3 regions of the Vibrio sp. NH-7 genome follow, and region 3 is predicted to be linked to each of the others. Evidence: riboswitches for the same ligand, from Rfam matches in the RefSeq annotation. Region 3 holds a riboswitch; each other region holds the start of a gene.
What was found. A riboswitch is a leader RNA that binds a small molecule or an ion and turns the genes downstream of it on or off. The one in region 3 is predicted to bind thiamine pyrophosphate.

Region 1: linked by a shared signal. The riboswitch ahead of thiD (bifunctional hydroxymethylpyrimidine kinase/phosphomethylpyrimidine kinase) and the one ahead of thiC (phosphomethylpyrimidine synthase ThiC) in region 3 are both predicted to bind thiamine pyrophosphate.
Region 2: linked by a shared signal. The riboswitch ahead of thiB (thiamine ABC transporter substrate binding subunit) and the one ahead of thiC (phosphomethylpyrimidine synthase ThiC) in region 3 are both predicted to bind thiamine pyrophosphate.

The regions. Positions count from the first base shown of each region.
Region 1 covers NZ_CM132188.1:1,454,542-1,462,214, reverse strand. The annotation lists gene ACUALS_RS20950 (TRAP transporter substrate-binding protein) at 121-1,173, shown strand; gene ACUALS_RS20945 (PhoX family protein) at 1,732-3,624, shown strand; gene ACUALS_RS20940 (hypothetical protein) at 4,289-4,441, shown strand; gene ACUALS_RS20935 (LysR family transcriptional regulator) at 4,511-5,413, opposite strand; TPP riboswitch at 5,542-5,654, shown strand; gene thiD (bifunctional hydroxymethylpyrimidine kinase/phosphomethylpyrimidine kinase) at 5,730-6,560, shown strand; gene ACUALS_RS20925 (phosphatase PAP2 family protein) at 6,719-7,465, shown strand; gene ACUALS_RS20920 (hypothetical protein) at 7,489-7,673, opposite strand, start outside.
Region 2 covers NZ_CM132187.1:2,706,410-2,714,082, forward strand. The annotation lists gene pmbA (metalloprotease PmbA) at 1-990, opposite strand, end outside; gene yjgA (ribosome biogenesis factor YjgA) at 1,099-1,626, shown strand; gene thiQ (thiamine ABC transporter ATP-binding protein) at 1,682-2,386, opposite strand; gene thiP (thiamine/thiamine pyrophosphate ABC transporter permease ThiP) at 2,370-3,974, opposite strand; gene thiB (thiamine ABC transporter substrate binding subunit) at 3,984-4,991, opposite strand; TPP riboswitch at 5,049-5,180, opposite strand; gene ACUALS_RS12535 (flavin prenyltransferase UbiX) at 5,233-5,856, opposite strand; gene mpl (UDP-N-acetylmuramate:L-alanyl-gamma-D-glutamyl-meso-diaminopimelate ligase) at 5,875-7,236, opposite strand; gene fbp (class 1 fructose-bisphosphatase) at 7,549-7,673, shown strand, end outside.
Region 3 covers NZ_CM132187.1:3,038,140-3,045,812, reverse strand. The annotation lists rRNA gene ACUALS_RS14190 (16S ribosomal RNA) at 1-418, shown strand, start outside; tRNA gene ACUALS_RS14185 (tRNA-Glu) at 507-582, shown strand; tRNA gene ACUALS_RS14180 (tRNA-Lys) at 585-660, shown strand; tRNA gene ACUALS_RS14175 (tRNA-Ala) at 670-745, shown strand; tRNA gene ACUALS_RS14170 (tRNA-Val) at 784-859, shown strand; rRNA gene ACUALS_RS14165 (23S ribosomal RNA) at 1,109-3,997, shown strand; rRNA gene rrf (5S ribosomal RNA) at 4,089-4,204, shown strand; tRNA gene ACUALS_RS14155 (tRNA-Asp) at 4,247-4,323, shown strand; tRNA gene ACUALS_RS14150 (tRNA-Trp) at 4,386-4,462, shown strand; gene crcB (fluoride efflux transporter CrcB) at 5,041-5,424, shown strand; TPP riboswitch at 5,493-5,591, shown strand; gene thiC (phosphomethylpyrimidine synthase ThiC) at 5,717-7,657, shown strand; gene ACUALS_RS14135 (thiamine phosphate synthase) at 7,657-7,673, shown strand, end outside.

The DNA of each region.
Region 1 (7,673 bases), on a different replicon from region 3:
AGTGCTGTTTATCCCACGACTGCTGGGCTACTAGCGCTGCAACACCCTGACCCTACAAATCCTGGCTATTGCATTAGCCTAGCCAGGTAATAACTAAAATTCATACATAATGGAGTTATTATGAAAAAGCTAACCAAATCACTGATCGCAACTGCTCTGGCAACCAGTCTATTTACCGCCCCTTTTGCTATGGCAGAAAAGGTCCTGCGTATCGGCCATGACAACAAAGCTGACATCATGGAGAACCCTGCCCACGCGTTTACTGGGGTGTTTAAAAACATTGTTGAAACGGCAACCAACGGTGAAATTAAGGTTCAAGTATTTCCTAGCAACCAGTTAGGGACGGCGAAAGAGCACATTCAGATGGTACGTGATGGTCAGCTGCAAGGGACACTTTCGCCAGTTGGTCCTCTTGCCGGTTACTACCCACGTATTGGTGTATTGGATGTGCCTTTTGCATTTGATAACAACGCGTCTACCTATGAAGTGCTTGATGGCAAGTTTGGTAAGGCATTAGCGGGCGACATTGAGGCAGAACTGAAAGATGTCAAAATCTTAGGCTTCCCAGATACAGGCGGCTTCTTCTCAGTGACTAACTCTAAGCGCGCCATTGAAGATCTCGATGATTTTAAAGGTCTGCGAATTCGTACCATGACGCTGCCAACACACCAAAAAATCATTCAGTCTCTGGGCGCTGAAGCGTATCCGCTCTCGTGGGGCGAAGTCTATTCATCTCTGCAAACAGGCGTGATTGATGGCCAGATGAACCCTGTACCTACGGTCTCTTTCGCTAAGTTTAACGAAGTGCAGAAATACCTAACTCTGACGAATCATTTGTTTGCCCCATACACTTTCATGGTGAACAAAAGCTTTTACGATGGGTTAACGGAAGAAGAGAAGAAGATTGTTTCCGATGCGGTCGAGATCGCGTTAAGTGCTAACCGCGGTCTATCTCGTTTGATTGAGGCATCAAGTGATCGCGGTCTAGAAGAGCTGAAAAAACGTATGAAGGTTAATTCGTTGACGGCTGAGCAGCGTGAGTCAATGCGAAAAGCAACGCAGCCTGGTGTGATTGCTTACGTGAAAGAAACACACGGTGATAAAGGTGCCGAACTTCTCAATCTATTCCTTGAGGAAGTCGATAAAGCCAACCAATCTACCTATTTGAAATAGGCTCTCTCCAGCCACTTGCCCCGACACGCGTTGGGGCTTTTTTGTTTTTAAGGGATAAGTATCCCGTCGTGCTGTCGATAGCGAAGTTCTACTTTCTCATTTTACAGAGCCTAAAAACGCAAAAGCTGGCGATTAAGCCAGCTTAGTTTTTTGGGTTAGCACATTAAGATTCTTTGTTCGCGTTTTTGTTCGACTCTTTCCAATACTGAATACGAACGCGATGCAATTGTGCTTTTCTCATTTTCTTCATGATATTCCCTCACGTAAATACAAATCCGCTCTTCACTGAGCTAATGTGAATCAAGTTCCTCATGAACAAGACTCAATTTAGCCGCCAATTTTTAAAAAAGCTAGGGTTTGGTTCACATTTTTTTGCATGTATGCCGTACCTTATTTACCAAAATTGAACCATAGCGCACTTTAATGAGTTTGCCATGTAAGTGTCGTTTTTCTGTAAAGGGTTCTTAACCCATAAGAAACAATAAGTTAATTTCTCTGTCATTTACGGCTTCTACCATTCCTTGGCAATTTTAATTAAAACTAAGCAAGGAGTCAGCAATGTGTCCAGTTTCAAGCGATAAGCGTGATAATCAGGATTCTGAGTTCAGCCAAATGATCGATGCTCGTCTGTCGAGACGCCGATTTTTAGCTGGAACAGCGGCAGTAAGTGCAAGTGCATTTCTCTCGCTAAACCCGATCACAAAGGCTTTCGCTGCAAAAGGTGAAAGTGCTCTGCTCAACTTTGAAGCGGTTCCAGCATCGACAGCTGACGCATTCATCGTACCGAAAGGTTATAAAGCGACCCCATTACTTTCTTGGGGAGACCCAATCTTTAATGGCGCGCCTGAGTTTGACCCAAGTGGTAAGCAAAGCTCTGACGCGCAGCTTCGTCAGTTTGGTGATAACACCGACGGTATGAGCTTTTTCCCAATCAATGACAACCGCGCAGTGATCGCGGTAAACAACGAGTACACCAATTACGATTTGCTGTTTGATCACGGCGGAAAGGCGATGACAGCAGACGACGTTCTTAAAGCGCAAGCAGCGCATGGCGTTACCGTGTTTGAAATTATCAAATCCGATACCGGTTGGACGCTCGACAAAAGCGGCGCACGCAATCGACGCATTACCGCAAACACGCCTATGAGGCTAACCGGCCCGGCTGCGGGGCACGATCTGATGAAAACCGAGCTAGACCCTTCAGGTATGAAGCCGCTTGGCACATTCAACAACTGTGCGAATGGCCAGACGCCTTGGGGAACGTACCTCACGTGTGAAGAGAACTTTAACGGCTACTTTGGTACTAGCGCGAGCGCAGAGCTAAGTGATGATCACAAGCGTTATGGTGTGAAAGCGGCGAAGAGCAAGTATCAGTGGCATGACAGCGACGAGCGTTTTGATGTGGCAAAACACCCGAACGAACCACATCGCTTCGGCTGGGTTGTCGAGATTGACCCGAATGACCCAACATCAACGCCGCTAAAGAGAACAGCTTTAGGTCGTTTTAAGCATGAAAATGCAGCGTTACTGATCAACGATGACGGTCATGTGGTTGTGTATCTCGGTGACGATGAGCGCGGAGAGCACTTATACAAGTTTGTGTCGAAGAACAAATATCAGCCAGGCAACGACAAAGCAAACCGCAACCTACTGGAAGAGGGCACTCTGTTTGTCGCCAAATTTGAAATGGATGACAATGAGCTCAAAGGCAAAGGTCAGTGGATTGAGCTGACACATGGCAAGAACGGTTTAACCAAAGAGAACGGTTTTAACGACCAAGCAGAAGTGATGATTTTTGCTCGCCGTGCTGCGACACAAGTTGGAGCCACCACGATGGATAGACCTGAGTGGGTTGCGGTTCATCCAAACAACAACCATGTGTTCTGTACGCTAACCAACAATAAGAACCGAGGTGTGAAAGAAGGTCAACCTGTTGGTGGTCCTAACCCTCGTAAAGAAAACCACTACGGTCAAATTGTGCGTTGGGTACCGCAAGCCGGTGACCATACCAGTGCGGGATTTGAGTGGGACCTTTACTTAATTGCAGGTAACCCTGAGGTCCACAAAGGTAACCTATATGCAGGAAGTGCCAACATTACCGCAGATAACATGTTCAATAGCCCAGACGGGATTGGTTTCGACTCTGCGGGACGTTTGTGGATTCAAACCGATGGTAACTACTCGAACAAAGGGGACTTTGCAGGACAAGGCAACAACCAAATGTTGTGTGGTGACCCAATGACTGGCGAAGTTCGCCGTTTCTTGACAGGGCCAATTGCATGTGAAATCACGGGGCTGACTTTCTCAGCAGACAACAAAACGATGTTTGTGGGTGTCCAGCACCCAGGTGAAAAAGGCGCGCCTTCTCACTTCCCAGGTGGTGGTAACAGCAAGCCGCGTTCAACGATCATGGCGATCACCCGTGAAGATGGCGGCGTGATTGGCGCATAATCACGATTAAAGTGGTGTAATCAAAGCTTCAGAGTGCCTGACTCTGGAGCTTTTTTTATTCTCAGTTCCTTAAAAGTTGATACCAGCGCGACTATCTGTACTGCACAAAGCCTAAAAGCCAAAAATGGATAATATCTCCATTATTGAAACAGCAATGGCTAGGCTGTTTTTTACCAATTACTCTCCGCAAAGACAGGGCAACACTGAAATATCGCGCCTTGTTGGGAGTTAATTACGTGCTAGATTTGGTTTTTTACAAGCTTGTAACGTCAACTCTCAGTCACTTTTTTGTCAATTAATTGCTCTCGCAAGAGGAAAGTTAGCGCAAGTTTAAGTGGTAATTTTGCCGTCTTGAGCGGGATGCAAGCTCAAAAGCAAGAAAAGTGTGACTTTGTATAAATTAGCTACTAAATCTAGTTGCTTCGTTTGTACGGTATGTCTATATTGAAAGAGTACCCAAACTAACCAAAGGTGTTTAGACCAAGTCGATTTCAATAGTTAATACGAATACACTGCACGATACAGAAACACAACTTTGCGCGATTTTGCGCTGTGTGATTCCCAAACGTAAAAGAATAAAGTATTGCATGACGGCCTTCGCGATTTAGCGGCATCTTATGGTTAGCCAGGTATTGGTGATGTTAACCATGGAGGAGATTAGGCTATGATATCAGTGATTCTATTCGCATTAGCAATTGTGGTTTTCTTCTGTTGTTGGACTGCCCAACACGGTCTACCTGTGTTAGGAATGAAGCTCGATGAGACCGACCAACTTCTATTGTCGGAAGTGCTCGGTGAAGAAGTTCTAGAAGCATAAGCTACCCACTCAGTCGCGCAGGGGGCACCTACGGGTCCTCCTAGTGCCTGCCTTACTATATACTCCCCGCTATTCTCTCTTTGCAATACTGTGCTCAATGGTCTCCTTAACGGTCTTAAACCTTGCCGGCCAATCGCGGTTCTTTTTTGAAAGTAAGTAGAGGCTCTCGGTTATTGAGCTTGGTAATGGATAGACCGTGACCTGCTCTCGGTGGGTAAAACTTTCCAACGTGCTTTTGGGCAAAATAGTAAACCCTAGTCCTTTCGATACAGGCAGAAGAATTTGCGCAATCTGATTGACGTAGCCCGTCATCGGGACGTCATTCATGGCTAGGCTAGCGAGCTCGGGATCATCGAACTGTGAAAAATAGAGCGCGAAGTAGTGGGCAGCATCAGGGTGACGAATAAACCCTAGCTGCTTGAGAGTGTCTACGCTCATTGGCTGCTTACTCGCAGGATGCTTGGCGGGTAACATCAGGCACAGAGGCTCATGCCCGAGTTTTTCGCTGTGGAAGCGAGCGTCATTCGGCACTCGTGTCACAATCCCAAGGTCGGCGCGATCGTCAAGTATGTCATTGAGGATTTTATGCTCCGGCGCTGCCTCGACTTGTGGAATGAGTTTTGGGTGATGACTTTGCAACTCCAGCAAGGCGGGGTAAAGCATCAGGGCCATTGAACCGGAGCAAGAGAGCGACACGGTTCCGGCATAAGGATCGTCTTCGCCCAATGAGGCAAGGAGCTGCTGTTCACTCTTCTCAAGACGTTTGGCGTAGTCGTAAACGGCGCTTCCTTGCTCGGTAATCGAGAAACTTTTCTTATCTCGCTTAATCAATAGATAGCCGCATGCTTCCTCAAGCTTTTTTATGTGCTGAGTGACGCCTGGCTGAGTCATGAACAGCTTATCTGCCGTTTTGGTAAAGTGGCCTGTATCGATAAGAGTGGTAAACGTTTTTAACCAAGTAGGGTTGAGCATGATGCTGACTTCATAAAATTCCATTATGAAAATTAGATTAAGCGATAATTACTGGTTTGTGTAGCAACCCTTGTCTGAACGGCAAAATTATTGTGTGCATCACGCTTATGATTGCTGTTATTATTCTCAGCAAATAGTCGGGGGGCCTGACCATCATCGATGGCATGGCTGAGATCGCACTGCGAGACCCGTTGAACCTGATTCAGTTAACACTGACGTAGGGAACTATTCGCGTGACACTGGGTAGAGTGTCCGCACTCGCTGGCAATTTCTCTGCTGGATGAGAGTTCCTGTACGTCTTGTAATAGGAGCACTCATGCCACATTCACAAGACAATATCCCCATCGTATTGACCATTGCTGGTTCAGATAGTGGCGGCGGCGCGGGCATTCAAGCCGACATCAAAGCCATCTCTGCAACCGGAAGCTATGCGTGTTCGGTCATTACTGCCATCACGTCACAAAACACCCTCGGTGTATCCGCCATACATCCTATCCCCGTTGCTCATATTGAAAGTCAGCTCGATGCCGTTTTTTCAGATCTCAACATCGTTGCTGTAAAAGTAGGGATGCTCGCAGACAGCGAAATCATCGACATGGTTGCGCGAAAGATTCGTCAATATCAACCAAAGCATCTTGTGGTAGACCCTGTGATGGTGGCGACCAGTGGCGATTTGTTGCTAAAACACCGCGCGATAGAGGTCTTGAAGCGTGAGTTGCTGCCATTGGCCGATCTCATTACTCCTAATTTGCCAGAAGCCGCCGCCCTTATTGGCGGGCAAGTGCCTAAAACCGAGGATGATATGGGGGCGATGATAGAGCAACTGAGAGGGATCGGAGCGAATGCTGTTTTGCTCAAAGGAGGGCACCTTGAGAGCGATGACAACAGCAATGACCTACTGATTGAGGCCAAAAGTAGTGACTTATTGCGCGCGCGACGCTTTGCGACGAAAAATACCCACGGCACTGGTTGCACCTTGTCATCAGCGATTGCGTCTTATCTCGCTCAAGGGAATCGTCTTCACAAGGCGGTGTATCTTGGCAAGCAGTATATTTCTCAAGCGATCTCTCATGCTGATGAGCTCACAGTGGGTCGTGGCCATGGCCCAGTTCATCACTTTTTCCCCGGTCATATCAATGTGAGATAGCCCTTTATTGACTCGAGTGAAAGAGGAAATTGACGTCGTTTTGCGATCATCTTTGGCTGCTGAAATGAACTTTCATCGAATTGACATAGTGTTGATAAAGCTCGCAACAAACAGGCGTTTAATACGGTTCATGTTGAGTTGTGGAGCGGTGAATTCGAGTGAAAAACTATCTGATGAAAAAGCAGTATGGCTTGGGGTTATTGGCCATCTTGGTGCTATTGGTTTCTCCAATGTCACTGCTAGTTAGTCATATCGATTTACTGGGTGACGTCTCTTTCGAAGAAGGGCTTTTTTATACTCTTCTCACCGATTCCGCTGGCTCACAAGGCTTTCTCATTACCTTGCTAGTGCTGTCATTGTTGGTCTGGAGAAAACGCCCGTCTACTCAAAACTTGCTTGCCAACGGCGTCCAACTGGGGGTGATTTTGTTGATTGGTTTTGCGGCCAAAACTGGGCTGAAAATCATGACAGAAAGCCCTCGACCTTACACGGAACTTTTGTCTCACCAGCTTCTCATTCCGCAGCCGGAGCATTTTTACAAGCTCAACTCGACACAAAAAGCTGAAGTTATTGATGGCATTTCGACTCAAGTAAGCCAATGGAGAACTCGTCATTGGCAAGGCGAAAAAGATTATTCGTTTCCTTCAGGTCATACGATTTTCGTGGCCATCTGTATCGCGTTTTTTGGTGGGCTATTTGTGCAATCAAGAGAGTACGGACTCGCCGCTGCGCTCATGTTGTGGGGGCTCGGTGTTGCGTATAGCCGACTGTGGCTCGGAATGCACCGACCAATAGACCTTGTAGGTTCTATCGTCTTTGTTTCCGCGGTTTATCTATTGGTGCCTCAGTTCCATACTTTGAGCGAAAAGATCCTCCTCAAGCTTCCAATCTTGACTCACAAATAGACCGGCTCAAATAAAGCGTTTGTTTAGAGATCCCGCATTAGCGTCTCTAACTCTTCGTTGGCTGAATCAATCAAGCGGTTGATTTCTTCCGCGTCTTTGTTGGTTAACTCAAGTTGCCAAGGTTTTTGCTCGCCCTGAGCAGACAATCGAGTATATTGGCCAACTTTTCTAAAGCTCAGCTCAGAAAATTCGGCTTGGTGACGAACCT
Region 2 (7,673 bases), 330 kb from region 3:
GGCGTAGCTCGTTAGCAGATACGTCGCTAGCACGCCATCGGTAATGATCTCTCTGTCTCGGGTGAAGACGCCTTCACTATCAAAGGGACTAGAGGCAAGACCACGCAGTACATGAGGCTTTTCTGCGATGTTAAACCAATCAGGCAGAACCTTTTCACCCAGTTGATCGAGCAAGAATGAGGATTTGCGGTATAAGTTGCCACCGCTGATCGCCATCACCAAATGACCAATCAAACCGGTTGCCACATCTGCAGCAAACATGATCGGGTATTGACCCGTTTTGAGCTTTTGCGCATCCAAACGACTGATGGTTTTTTCTGCCGCTTTTAGCCCTACCGCTTCAGGAGACCAAAGATCGTCTTTATGACGTGACAAAGTGTAGTCGTAGTCTCGCTCCATCTCACCATTAGCGCCCTGACCAATCACACAACAACTTGTACTGTGACGGCTCGAAGCATAACTCGCCAGTAAACCATGGCTATTACCATATACCTTCAGCCCATAATGGCTATCGTAACTCGCACCATCGCTTTGTTTAATTTTGTCGCTGTACTCAAGCGCCGCTTTCTCAGCGGCAATGGCGACCTGAGCAGCATAATCTGGATCAGGCGTGTCTGGGTGGAATAGATCCAAATCTGGGATCTCTTTGACCATCAACTCTTTAGGCGCAGGACCAGCATAAGGGTCTTCAGAGGTATACTGAGCAATATCGAGCGCAGCCAATACGGTTTGTTGAATCGCTTTTTCACTTAAGTCAGAGGTTGATGCACTGCCCTTACGTTGACCACGGTAAACCGTAATGCCCAACGCACCATCACTGTTGAATTCCACATTTTCCACTTCACACATGCGAGTAGAGACACTTAGGCCAGTGGTTTTCGTGATCGCGACTTCTGCACCATCAGACTTCTCTGCCGCCATCTCTAACGCTTTAGCGACTGCGGCTTCTAACTCAACGCGCTGTTGAGCAACTTGCTCTCTTACGTCCATATCAACTTAGTTCTAAAGATTTGTTCTCTCTAGGATAACAAGAATTTCGCTTTCTCCCCACGATTCTTGTTAAAATAGAGAAATAGATGGTCAAATTAAGGCAGAGAAATGGCACGTAAAAACCAAAAAGCGCCATGGGAAGAGGAAGAAGAAATCATCTGGGTAAGTAAGACCGAGATGAAACGCGACATGGAAGAACTGCAGCAGTTAGGTGAAGAGCTCGTGAGCCTAAAACCTTCTGTGCTGGAAAAGTTTCCGCTTAGCGAAGATCTCGCAGAAGCAATCAAAGATGCGCAACGATTCAAAAACGAAGCGCGTCGCCGCCAACTGCAATACATTGGTAAATTGATGCGCTTTGAAGATCCTGAGCCACTGCAAGCCGCATTAGACAGGGTTCGCAATAAGCACTCACAAGCAACAGCGCACCTGCATAAGCTAGAGCAGTTGCGTGACCGCATTGTTGAAGAGGGTGATGCAGCCATTGGCGATGCAATGGAACTCTATCCAAACGCAGATCGCCAGCGCCTGCGTCAACTTGCTCGCCAAGCGGCAAAAGAGAAAAAAGCAGGTAAGCCTGCGAAATCTTACCGCGAAATCTTCCAAGTTCTAAAAGCGCTGAGCGACGAAGACGTTTAGCACCAAATACAAAAAGGATTGATGCACGCACATCAATCCTTTTTCTTTAAGCCCTCTATTCGCCTGCTCTGACGAACTCACTCAATGCTTGGTTACTGTGGTTGGAAACGAGCTGTTCAACGCCTGCTGCCACTTCCACTCGCCCGTTGGCAACAAAGATAAAATCGGAGCCAATGGCTTTAGCGTCACTGATGTGGTGCGTCACCATCAGCACGGTGATATTTCTCTCTTTGGCTAACTTTGCCACCAGCGATAACATTTCTTCACGTAAGATAGGATCGAGCGCGGAAAACGGTTCATCGAGCAGCCAAACTGGATGAGACTGCACAAAGCAGCGCGCCAAGGCGACTCGTTGACGCTGCCCGCCAGATAACTGCTCTGGCAATCGGTCAAGATAGTCAGCCACGCCCACTTGCTGCGCCGCCAACTCCACTTTCCGTTGCTGCTCATCACTGAGCTTTAGCCCAGGGTGCAAACCAAGCCCAATATTTTGTCTGACGGTCAGGTGAGCAAATAGGTTGTGTTCCTGAAATAACATCGCAAAAGGTCGCCGGTGCGGTTCTAAACCAACAATGTCACGCCCTTCCACGCTAATCGAACCACTGACAGGCTCGATGAATCCCGCCACTAATGCCAGCAACGTCGACTTGCCCGCCCCACTTGGTCCCATCAAGGCGGTGATCGAACCTTGTTCAACGGATACATCAAAATGAAACAACTCGTTGTGGTAGTAATAATCCACTTTAGTCAGAGATAACATGATTGACCTTTTTGTTCGCTTTAAACAACGTTTCGATGAGCGTGAAACAGCCAACACTGAGAAGAAGCAATGTCAGGGAAACGACCGCCGCCGCATCCATCTGATAGCTTCCCAGCAACTGGAACAGATAGAGTGGTAGAGTGCGAAATTCTTGACTACCAAACAAGGCAATCGCGCTCAGATCGCCAATCGCAAACATGAAGCTAATAGCAAATGCGTGCGCCATCGGTTTTTTAAGCGCCCGCCACTCAACCACTTTAAACCGTTGCCACCCTTTCATCCCAAGGCTTGCACACACATACTGATACTGTTGCTCGACCTGTAGCATCGGCTGAGAGAGCGTTTTAATCACATAGGGAAGCCCCATCAGCGCGTTCACCGCCACGACCACCACGAAAGCCAGACTGAATACATCCGTAAATGAGCGCAGCAACAAAAACAACCCAGTCGAAACAACCAAGCCGGGGGTGACCAAAATAATGGTGCCGATCAGTTCAATATGATCCGCTTGCCGCGCTCGAGCATTAAGCCGGAGTCGACGACTGGTGATCAAGATGGTAATACCCGCCAACAAAGCGATCATACTCGCAAGGGTCGCCACTTTCAGCGATGCCCAAAGTGCATGCCAAAAACGCGGATCTGTAAAGACTTGGACCGCATGGCTATTGATACCGCTGACAATGACCATTGCCAAAGGAGGCAGAACCAATATGGCGGCGAGCCCAATCCAACTGTAATCCCACACTTTATTGCGCCAATGATTACCGGCTAAATAGGGGTTGTTCGTAGTACTCACGGAGCTTACTGATATCGGTTTACCCAAACGCTGAATGATCAGCGCCATGATGCCACAAAGCGTCATCTGCCATATCGCCAATAGCGCACCGGCTTGCAAATCGAAATCAAATTTGATCGCTTGATAGATGGCGAGTTCAATGGTCGTCGATTTTGGTCCGCCACCAAGCGCCATTACGGTCGCAAAACTGGTAAAGCAGAGCATAAACACTAAACCACAAACATGAGCAAGCTGCTGCTTTATGCGTGGCCACTCAACCCAAACGAACTTTTGCCACGCCCCCATACCAAGATGCGCACAGAGTTTGTGCTGCTCTTCTGGGATGGACTCTAAAGATTGCAGCAAAAGCCGACTCGCATAGGGCAAATTAAAAAACAGGTGCGCCAGCAAAATACCGTTCAAACCATAAATCGAAAAAGGCAGTTTGCTATCAAAGTAGGCAAAACCATCGGCCAACAAACCACTATTGCCATAAATGGCAAGCAAGCCAAACACTCCGACTAAGACAGGCAATACCAACGTGGTTGCGAACAGCTTCAGCAACAAGTTTTTACCCGGAAATTGACGACGAGAAAGCGCGTGAGCTACTGGTATAGCGAGCCCAACACTTAACAGCGTCGAAAGAAAAGATTGGTAAAAACTGAACTTGGTAACGTGGCGGTAGTACGGGTCTTGCCACACCTGAGCGAGATTCAAAGAGGGCGCTTCAATCAGTAAAGCGGCTAAGGCAGAAATAATAAAGGTCGCGATGAACATCGCGACCCATAAGCCTATTTTGGGAATGCTTCGCAAAAAATACCCTTAGAACGTCAGCCCACTTTGCCATTCACGGATCCAAGTCTTACGGTTTTCCGCAACTTTATCCGCACTGAAGCTCAATGCCTTGTTTGGCACAGTCAAGGTTTCAAATCCTTGAGGTAACTCTACGCTTGTTACTGGGTACATCCAGTTACCCGTTGGCATCACAGATTGGAACTCATCACTGAGAATGAATGCCATAAATTGATCTGCAAGAGCCTGATTATTCGAGCCTTTCACCTTTGCTGCCACTTCAACTTGCGTGTAGTGACCTTCCGCAAAATCGGCCGCAGCAAACTTCGCGTCCCCTTCCGCAATCAAGTGATACGCAGGTGAGGTGGTGTAAGAGAGAACCAAATCAGACTCCCCTTCTAAAAACATGGAGTACGCTTCTGACCATCCCTTAGTCACAGTGACGGTCTTCTTCGCAAGGTTTTGCCATGCTTGAGTCACTTCATCACCATACACCGACTTCATCCACAACATCAGACCTTGACCCGGTGTTGAGGTACGCGGGTCTTGATAAATCACCTTTAAGTCATCACGAGAATCCACCAACTCTTTGAGGCTTTTTGGTGGATTCGCGAGTTTTTCTTTGTTGTAGACAAACGCAAAGTAGCCGTAATCGTAAGGGACAAAAGTGTTATCGCTCCAACCATTTGGCAGTGTCACTGAAGTCGTATCGACACTGTGCTCAGCGAGTAAGCCTGTCTTTTTTGCTTCCGCCATCAAGTTGTTGTCTAAACCAAGAACGATGTCAGCTTTGCTGTTCTCTCCTTCTAGACGTAGGCGGTTAAGGATAGAGACACCGTCGTCTAGCGCGACAAAGTTCACGTCACAACCGCATTGAGCTTCAAAAGCTTTTTCGACTTTAGGACCAGGGCCCCAATCGGCTGCGAAAGAGTCATAAGTGTAAACTGTCAGCGCTTTTTCTGCGGCGGTAACGGAAAATGAAGATAGTGTGGCCAACGCAACTGCGCTGAATGAAATGGTGCTCAGAGTGGTTTTCACTGCTCGCTCTCTCCTTGTTGAGCGGCACAGGTTTGAGGGACAATTGGATTGAAAATCAGCATGTCCTAACTCAATTCCTACGCCAGCATTATCTGGTTCAGGTCTACGGGTCCCACACACTTACCGCGAAATGGTAAGGGTTCGATCTCAGCTTCATTGACTCAATGAATAGCTCCCCGATGAGTATCGGCTTGATTGTAATAGTTATGAGACTCAATAGCTAGAGTCGTTCCTCTAACCATCAATCTCGGTGATCATATCCCCAGCGAGGAACCAAACCTTGTTCCACACCCAGATGATCCAAAATACGAGCGACCATGAAATCGATCAAATCCTCAATCGACTTGGGCTGATGATAAAAACCGGGCGCAGCTGGCATGATCGTAACGCCCATTTGGGACAATTTGTGCATATTCTCAAGGTGTAACGTCGAGAACGGGGTTTCACGAACAACCAACAATAGTTGACCGCGCTCCTTCATCACCACATCGGCTGCGCGTTCAATCAGGTTGTCTGACATGCCGTGAGCGATCGCTGCCACGCTGCCTGCAGAGCAAGGGCAAACCACCATCTGCTTCGGTGCCGCAGAGCCCGACGCAACCGGAGAGAACCAATCGTCCTTACCACAGACTATCAGTTTATCAGCGTCACACTTTAGATGTTCGACCAACGCTTGCTTGGCCGACTCAGGGTTTGCAGACAACTTTAAGCCGTGCTCTGTGGCTAACACAACGCGGGCAGCTGAGGAGATCAAAAGAAAAACTTGGTAGTCGGCAGCGATCAAACATTCTAGTAGGCGCAGCCCATAAGGCGCGCCAGATGCCCCTGTGAAGGCTAATGTGATCGCTTTCTGTTTATTGTTCATTGAATGCATACTTCTTTGCTAATTTGCCTTGTTTGCCAATTGGTCGAGTAATTTACCGTGAATGCCTTCAAAGCCACCGTTACTCATCACCAGAATCTGATCGCCGGGCTGAGCCTCAGCAACAATCATCTCGACAAGCGCATCGACATCCTTAGATGTCCAAGCGGGTTGAGTGCATTGCTGAGCCACATCCTCCACAGACCAATCAATGGAGTCAGGCTGATAGAGGAATACAGAATCAGCGGCTCGCAACGATGCAGCCAGTGTCTCTTTATGGACACCGCGCTTCATGGTTGCACTGCGTGGCTCAAGTACGGCAAGAATTCGACGTTGACCTACCTTGTTACGTAAGCCACCCAAAGTGAGTTCAATCGCCGTTGGATGATGGGCAAAGTCATCGTAAACCGTCACGCCTGCGATTTCTCCCTTACACTCCAGACGTCGCTTAGTATTAATGAACTTTCCGAGCGCGTCACAGGCAAGATCTGGCGTTACACCGACGTGCCTTGCTGCTGCGATAGCCATAAGAGCGTTGTCGACATTATGATCGCCCACCAAATCCCAGCGCACTTCCCCAACTTGGTTGCCTTGGAAAAAAACCTTGAAGTGAGAACCATCATTCACCACTTTTTCTGCTTGCCAGTCACCCTGCTCGCCACTGAATTCCGTTTCGCTCCAGCAGCCACGCTCGAGCACATCGGCTAAAGCCTTATCTTGTTTCGGAGCAAAGATACGGCCATTGCCCGGCACCGTACGCACTAAATGGTGGAATTGGCGCTGAATCGCTTCAAGATCATCAAAAATATCTGCGTGATCGAACTCTAGATTATTCATCACTAACGTGCGCGGGTGGTAGTGGACAAACTTAGAACGCTTATCGAAAAAAGCACTGTCATATTCATCTGCCTCCACAACAAAAAACATACTTTCGCCCAATCGAGCAGAAACGCCAAAATTGCCGAGTACACCACCGACTAAGAATCCAGGCTGGTAACCGCAGGCTTCCAAGATCCAAGCTAGCATACTTGATGTAGTGGTTTTACCGTGCGTACCTGAGACCGCTAGAACCCAGCGATCGTGCAGCAAAAACTCTTGTAACCATTGCGGTCCAGAGGTGTAACGCAGATTAGTGTTAAGTACGTGCTCGACACATGGGTTGCCGCGACTCATCGCATTACCTATCACCACAAGGTCTGGCGCAGGCTCAAGCTGGGAAGGGTCAAATCCTTCTATAATTTCAATACCTTGAGATTCAAGCAACGTGCTCATCGGCGGGTAAACGTTGGCATCGCTCCCCGTCACTTTATGACCAAGTTGACGAGCTAATACTGCAGCACCACCCATAAATGTGCCGCAAATCCCCAAGATATGAATATGCATAAACTGACCCTGTTTCAGGCAAATAATAGTGGACTCATTATGGCGATAAAGCCTTAAAAAGCGAACAACTTTGATCACTGTATGACACAAGCCTTACTCAACCGCACACTCCGTGTACAGCTTGATTCCAGCCAAACGAGTCATGAAAACACAGCAAAGAGTCGACAAATAAATTGAGATCTCAAGCAGTTAGTTCATTACCAATAAAAAGATCCTGCTCTTACACTTAGCTCAGGCATTTCGAAACGATCCAAATAGAGATCATCCATGCCACATCCCCCACTATTTAGAAGCGACTTTTAAGGAATAACCATGTCTGGAATGCGCACCCTTGGCGAGTTCATTGTTGAAAAGCAAGCGGACTTCCCCCACGCTAGCGGTGATCTATCATCCCTACTTTCTTCAATTCGCCTTGCTGCAAAAATTGTAAACCGTGA
Region 3 (7,673 bases):
TTGCCAGCACTTCGGGTGGGAACTCCAGGGAGACTGCCGGTGATAAACCGGAGGAAGGTGGGGACGACGTCAAGTCATCATGGCCCTTACGAGTAGGGCTACACACGTGCTACAATGGCGCATACAGAGGGCGGCCAACTTGCGAGAGTGAGCGAATCCCAAAAAGTGCGTCGTAGTCCGGATCGGAGTCTGCAACTCGACTCCGTGAAGTCGGAATCGCTAGTAATCGTGGATCAGAATGCCACGGTGAATACGTTCCCGGGCCTTGTACACACCGCCCGTCACACCATGGGAGTGGGCTGCAAAAGAAGTGGGTAGTTTAACCTTCGGGGGGACGCTCACCACTTTGTGGTTCATGACTGGGGTGAAGTCGTAACAAGGTAGCGCTAGGGGAACCTGGCGCTGGATCACCTCCTTATACGATGATTATTGCGATGAGTGTTCACACAGATTGATGGTTTATGTAGTTTAAGAGATAGAACATCCCCCAAGATGTTCAACTTAGTGTCCCGTTCGTCTAGAGGCCTAGGACACCGCCCTTTCACGGCGGTAACAGGGGTTCGACTCCCCTACGGGATACCATTGGGTCGTTAGCTCAGTTGGTAGAGCAGTTGACTTTTAATCAATTGGTCGCAGGTTCGAATCCTGCACGACCCACCATTTCTCGATGGGGCTATAGCTCAGCTGGGAGAGCGCCTGCCTTGCACGCAGGAGGTCTGCGGTTCGATCCCGCATAGCTCCACCATTCGAGAAACTTCTTCCTATAAGAAGTAAAACTAATATGGGCGATTAGCTCAGTTGGGAGAGCACCTGCCTTACAAGCAGGGGGTCACTGGTTCGAGCCCGGTATCGCCCACCATCTTTAAGTGTTCTTGCAAAAGAATCTTTAAAAATGGTTTCATTAGAAATCTAGCTCTTTAACAATTTGGAAAGCTGACAAATCAACAAATTATTGTTGATTGTAAAGTTCTCAATGTTTGTCTTTATGACAAACACCAATACAACACATTCAAGTGTTCTTGGAATTTGAGTCCGGCAAAATCGTGTCTGCACATGTATAAAAATGCAGACAACTTTGGTTACTAACAAAGACCCTTTGGGGTTGTATGGTTAAGTGACTAAGCGTACACGGTGGATGCCTTGGCAGTCAGAGGCGATGAAGGACGTATTAACTTGCGATAAGCCCAGATTAGGTAGTAAAAACCATTTGAGTCTGGGATTTCCGAATGGGGAAACCCACTTACATAAGTAAGTATCCTGTTGTGAATACATAGCAGCAGGAGGCGAACCGGGGGAACTGAAACATCTAAGTACCCCGAGGAAAAGAAATCAACCGAGATTCCGAAAGTAGCGGCGAGCGAAATTGGACTAGCCCTTAAGCTTTACACGCGTTAGACGAACGGTCTGGAAAGTCCGACGATACAGGGTGATAGTCCCGTAGTTGACGATGTGTGTTCAGTGAAATCGAGTAGGGCGGGACACGTGATATCCTGTCTGAATATGGGGGGACCATCCTCCAAGGCTAAATACTACTGACTGACCGATAGTGAACCAGTACCGTGAGGGAAAGGCGAAAAGAACCCCTGTGAGGGGAGTGAAATAGAACCTGAAACCGTGTACGTACAAGCAGTAGGAGCACCTTCGTGGTGTGACTGCGTACCTTTTGTATAATGGGTCAGCGACTTATATTCAGTAGCAAGGTTAACCATCTAGGGGAGCCGTAGAGAAATCGAGTCTTAACTGGGCGTCGAGTTGCTGGATATAGACCCGAAACCAGGTGATCTAGCCATGGGCAGGTTGAAGGTTGAGTAACATCAACTGGAGGACCGAACCGACTAATGTTGAAAAATTAGCGGATGACTTGTGGCTAGGGGTGAAAGGCCAATCAAACCTGGAGATAGCTGGTTCTCCCCGAAATCTATTTAGGTAGAGCCTCGGACGAATACTACTGGGGGTAGAGCACTGTTAAGGCTAGGGGGTCATCCCGACTTACCAACCCTTTGCAAACTCCGAATACCAGTAAGTACTATCCGGGAGACACACGGCGGGTGCTAACGTCCGTCGTGGAGAGGGAAACAACCCAGACCGCCAGCTAAGGTCCCAAATTATAGCTAAGTGGGAAACGATGTGGGAAGGCTTAGACAGCTAGGATGTTGGCTTAGAAGCAGCCATCATTTAAAGAAAGCGTAATAGCTCACTAGTCGAGTCGGCCTGCGCGGAAGATGTAACGGGGCTAAGCTATAAACCGAAGCTGCGGCAATGACTTTTAGTCATTGGGTAGGGGAGCGTTCTGTAAGCCGTTGAAGGTGTGTTGTAAAGCATGCTGGAGGTATCAGAAGTGCGAATGCTGACATGAGTAACGATAAAGGGGGTGAAAAACCTCCTCGCCGGAAGACCAAGGGTTCCTGTCCAACGTTAATCGGGGCAGGGTAAGTCGACCCCTAAGGCGAGGCCGAAAGGCGTAGTCGATGGGAAACGGGTTAATATTCCCGTACTTCTTACAATTGCGATGGGGGGACGGAGAAGGCTAGGTGGGCCTGGCGACGGTTGTCCAGGTTCAAGTGCGTAGGCTTGAGAGTTAGGTAAATCCGGCTCTCTCTAAGGCTGAGACACGACGTCGAGCTACTACGGTAGTGAAGTCATTGATGCCATGCTTCCAGGAAAAGCCTCTAAGCTTCAGATTGTAAGGAATCGTACCCCAAACCGACACAGGTGGTCGGGTAGAGAATACCAAGGCGCTTGAGAGAACTCGGGTGAAGGAACTAGGCAAAATGGTACCGTAACTTCGGGAGAAGGTACGCTCTTGACGGTGAAGTCCCTCGCGGATGGAGCTATTGAGAGTCGCAGATACCAGGTGGCTGCAACTGTTTATTAAAAACACAGCACTGTGCAAAATCGTAAGATGACGTATACGGTGTGACGCCTGCCCGGTGCCGGAAGGTTAATTGATGGGGTTAGTGCTTGCACGAAGCTCTTGATCGAAGCCCCGGTAAACGGCGGCCGTAACTATAACGGTCCTAAGGTAGCGAAATTCCTTGTCGGGTAAGTTCCGACCTGCACGAATGGCGTAATGATGGCCACGCTGTCTCCACCCGAGACTCAGTGAAATTGAAATCGCTGTGAAGATGCAGTGTACCCGCGGCTAGACGGAAAGACCCCGTGAACCTTTACTACAGCTTGGCACTGAACATTGACCCTACATGTGTAGGATAGGTGGGAGGCTTTGAACCCGGTACGCCAGTATCGGTGGAGCCGTCCTTGAAATACCACCCTTGTAGTGTTGATGTTCTAACGTTGACCCCTTATCGGGGTTGCGGACAGTGCCTGGTGGGTAGTTTGACTGGGGCGGTCTCCTCCCAAAGAGTAACGGAGGAGCACGAAGGTGGGCTAATCACGGTTGGACATCGTGAGGTTAGTGCAATGGCATAAGCCCGCTTGACTGCGAGAATGACAATTCGAGCAGGTGCGAAAGCAGGTCATAGTGATCCGGTGGTTCTGAATGGAAGGGCCATCGCTCAACGGATAAAAGGTACTCCGGGGATAACAGGCTGATACCGCCCAAGAGTTCATATCGACGGCGGTGTTTGGCACCTCGATGTCGGCTCATCACATCCTGGGGCTGAAGTCGGTCCCAAGGGTATGGCTGTTCGCCATTTAAAGTGGTACGCGAGCTGGGTTTAGAACGTCGTGAGACAGTTCGGTCCCTATCTGCCGTGGGCGTTGGAAGATTGAAGGGGGCTGCTCCTAGTACGAGAGGACCGGAGTGGACGAACCTCTGGTGTTCGGGTTGTGTCGCCAGACGCATTGCCCGGTAGCTAAGTTCGGAATCGATAACCGCTGAAAGCATCTAAGCGGGAAGCGAGCCCTGAGATGAGTCTTCCCTGACCCCTTGAGGGTCCTAAAGGGTTGTTCGAGACTAGAACGTTGATAGGCAGGGTGTGTAAGTGCTGTGAGGCATTGAGCTAACCTGTACTAATTGCCCGTGAGGCTTAACCATACAACACCCAAAGGGTTTTGATGGACTCGATACAAGAATTAACTTGATTGTGTTTTGAGAGCACAAACAGCTTTCCAGATTAAAGAATTTGCTTGGCGACCATAGCGATTTGGACCCACCTGATTCCATGCCGAACTCAGAAGTGAAACGAATTAGCGCCGATGGTAGTGTGGGGCTTCCCCATGTGAGAGTAGGACATCGCCAGGCTTTAAATTATGGACACTTGCTTGATAGCGAGTACGCCACTGCGGAGTGGTAGTTCAGTTGGTTAGAATACCGGCCTGTCACGCCGGGGGTCGCGGGTTCGAGTCCCGTCCACTCCGCCACTTATTTCGAAACCTCGCTTAATGCGAGGTTTTTTCGAATCTACAATTTGAAAAGATTCTACAGGGGTGTAGCTCCAATTGGCAGAGCAGCGGATTCCAAATCCGCGTGTTGGGAGTTCGAATCTCTCCACCCCTGCCATATTTAAGGCTCTAGTCGAAAGACTGGAGCCTTTTTACTTTTTGATGTTGAAGTAATCAATTGGCAGAGCAGCGGATTCTCCGACTTATCAAAAACAGCGCGAGTTGGGAGTTCGAATCTCTGGAGCGCCAGCCCGGTCCACCTCTGCCATATTCAAAAGCCTCAGAAGAAATGCTGAGGATTTTTCGCATTTAAGCAATGTTATTTATCTTGAGTCGCTAGTTCGATTGAGACTTCACCTTGTCAGTCTCTTCTGTTTCTAACATATTCTAAGCTCTGGCGGGGTTATTTGTGTGAGCTAGTCATATTAACAGAGTAACTATTCTCGCTCGTACAGTTCAAAGACTAAGCTCTGTCCACAAATAAGTCATCTCTACACGGAGGAAATTCATTGAAGTTATCCCTCCACCCTAGGCTAATACGATAAAGTTGTATGCGTGTATTATTTGTATACAACGGGAAAAGTGATGCCTGTAACTTTTGAAATTTCAAACTTTGATTTAGATAAGTTAGCCATTTTCTGATCGATAAATAGCGAGTAAAAGCTACAATAGTGAGCAGTTAAATATGGGGGTGTCATGGGACAACTGTCTATTCTTGGGTTTATTGCACTAGGTGGAGCATTTGGTGCGTGTTCTCGTTACCTAATTTCTGAGCTGTGTGTCGTATTGCTGGGGCGAGGTTTTCCTTACGGTACGCTAACTGTTAATGTGGTTGGCTCTTTCATTATGGGCTTGCTCATTGCAGCTTTCGAAAATGAGCTGATTGCAACTGAGCCTTGGCGTCAAATCATTGGCCTTGGTTTCCTTGGTGCATTAACAACGTTTTCAACATTCTCTATGGATAATGTCCTTTTGATGCAGCAAGGTGCTTTTTTTAAGATGGGACTTAATGTACTGCTTAATGTTGTTCTGAGTATCTCTGCAGCGTGGATAGGATTCCAGCTACTTATTAAGAGTTAGCAATACGGCTCTTCTCGTTATTTTTATACAGGTCGGCTTGGTTTAACCAAGCCGATTTTATATACTATTTTCACTTGTCGGAGTGCCATAAGGCTGAGACCGTTAATTCGGGATCCGTTGAACCTGATCAGATTAGAATCTGCGAAGGGAACAGGAGAAGAGATCACTATATTTTCCCATCAGTGATCTATCTATATTCAAGCAACACATTTTGTGGTGTCTTGAAACCTCTTGTCGCATCTTTCCGCCAAGCATTTTTATCCAAACTAATTACAAAGCAAGGAAAAATGCTATGTCGAGTCGCAAGCAAGCGAGACTGGAAGCAAAACAGTTCATTGATACACTCTCGGTACAGCCGTACCCAAATTCAAGCAAAGTTTATGTAGAGGGTTCACGTCCTGATATTCGTGTGCCAATGCGCGAAATATCACTTGCTGATAGCCTTATTGGAGGCACTAAAGAAGCCCCTATTTTCGAGCCTAATGAGCCAGTTCGCGTTTACGATACCTCGGGTGTATACACAGACCCAAATCACACCATAGACCTTTACAACGGCTTACCTAAGCTGCGAGAAGGGTGGATTGAAGAGCGTGCCGATACTGAACTACTTGATGAAGTAAGCTCGCTATACACCAAAGAGCGCCTAGAAGATGAAACGCTAGACGAGCTTCGTTACGGCAATCTACCACGTATTCGACGTGCCAAAGATGGGCAATGCGTGACTCAATTGCACTATGCTCGCAAAGGCATTATCACCCCAGAAATGGAATATATCGCTTTGCGTGAAAATATGGGGCGAGCTCAATACCGTGATGAAGTGCTGAATCAGCAGCATCCAGGTCAAAGCTTCGGGGCGAACCTACCAAAGGACATTACCGCCGAGTTTGTTCGTAAAGAAGTCGCCGAAGGTCGCGCAATTATCCCTTCTAATATCAACCACCCAGAATCCGAACCAATGATCATTGGCCGTAACTTTTTGGTTAAAGTGAATGCCAACATCGGTAACTCATCGGTCACCTCTTCGATTGAGGAAGAAGTAGAGAAGTTAGTATGGGCGACGCGCTGGGGCGGGGATACCGTTATGGACCTTTCTACTGGACGTAATATTCACGAAACTCGCGAGTGGATTCTACGTAACAGTCCGGTTCCGATCGGTACCGTACCAATGTACCAAGCGCTTGAGAAAGTGAATGGTGTTGCGGAAAACCTTAACTGGGAAGTGATGCGTGATACTCTTATCGAGCAAGCAGAGCAGGGCGTTGACTATTTCACTATCCATGCCGGTTTACTACTTCGCTATGTACCAATGACAGCAAAACGCGTTACTGGCATCGTTTCTCGTGGTGGTTCGATCATCGCGAAATGGTGTTTAGCCCATCACCAAGAGAGCTTCTTATATACCCACTTCCGAGAGATCTGTGAAATCTGTGCCAAGTATGATGTGGCACTTTCTCTCGGTGATGGTCTGCGTCCTGGTTCGGTTGCCGATGCTAACGACGAAGCGCAATTTGCAGAGCTTCGTACCCTTGGTGAGTTAACCAAGATTGCGTGGGAATACGATGTACAGGTGATTATTGAAGGCCCTGGCCATGTTCCAATGCATATGATCAAAGAGAACATGGAAGAGCAGCTAGAGCATTGTCATGAAGCTCCTTTCTACACACTTGGTCCACTGACGACAGACGTCGCTCCTGGTTACGACCATATAACTTCAGGTATTGGCGCTGCTATGATTGGCTGGTATGGCTGTGCGATGCTTTGCTACGTCACTCCAAAAGAGCATCTTGGCTTACCAAACAAAGAAGACGTGAAAGTAGGCATGATCACTTACAAGCTTGCTGCACACGCCGCTGATTTGGCGAAAGGGCATCCTGGAGCACAAGTTCGTGATAATGCGCTTTCTAAAGCTCGCTTCGAGTTCCGCTGGGAAGACCAATTCAACTTGTCGCTCGATCCAGATACCGCACGCGCTTTCCATGATGAAACCTTGCCTCAAGAGTCTGGAAAAGTTGCTCACTTCTGTTCGATGTGCGGACCAAAGTTCTGCTCGATGAAGATCTCGCAAGAGGTACGAGAGTATGCGAAAGACACTGAGCAAGTTGCTGCGGACCAAGCTATCTCAATCAAAATGCTGGATGATCCTTTGGAGGGGATGCGTCAGAAATCGCAAGAATTTAGAGATACAGGTTCTGAGCTGTACCACCCAGCAGCACATGCCGAGGTAAGTGACTAATGAGCAAAATCCTTAT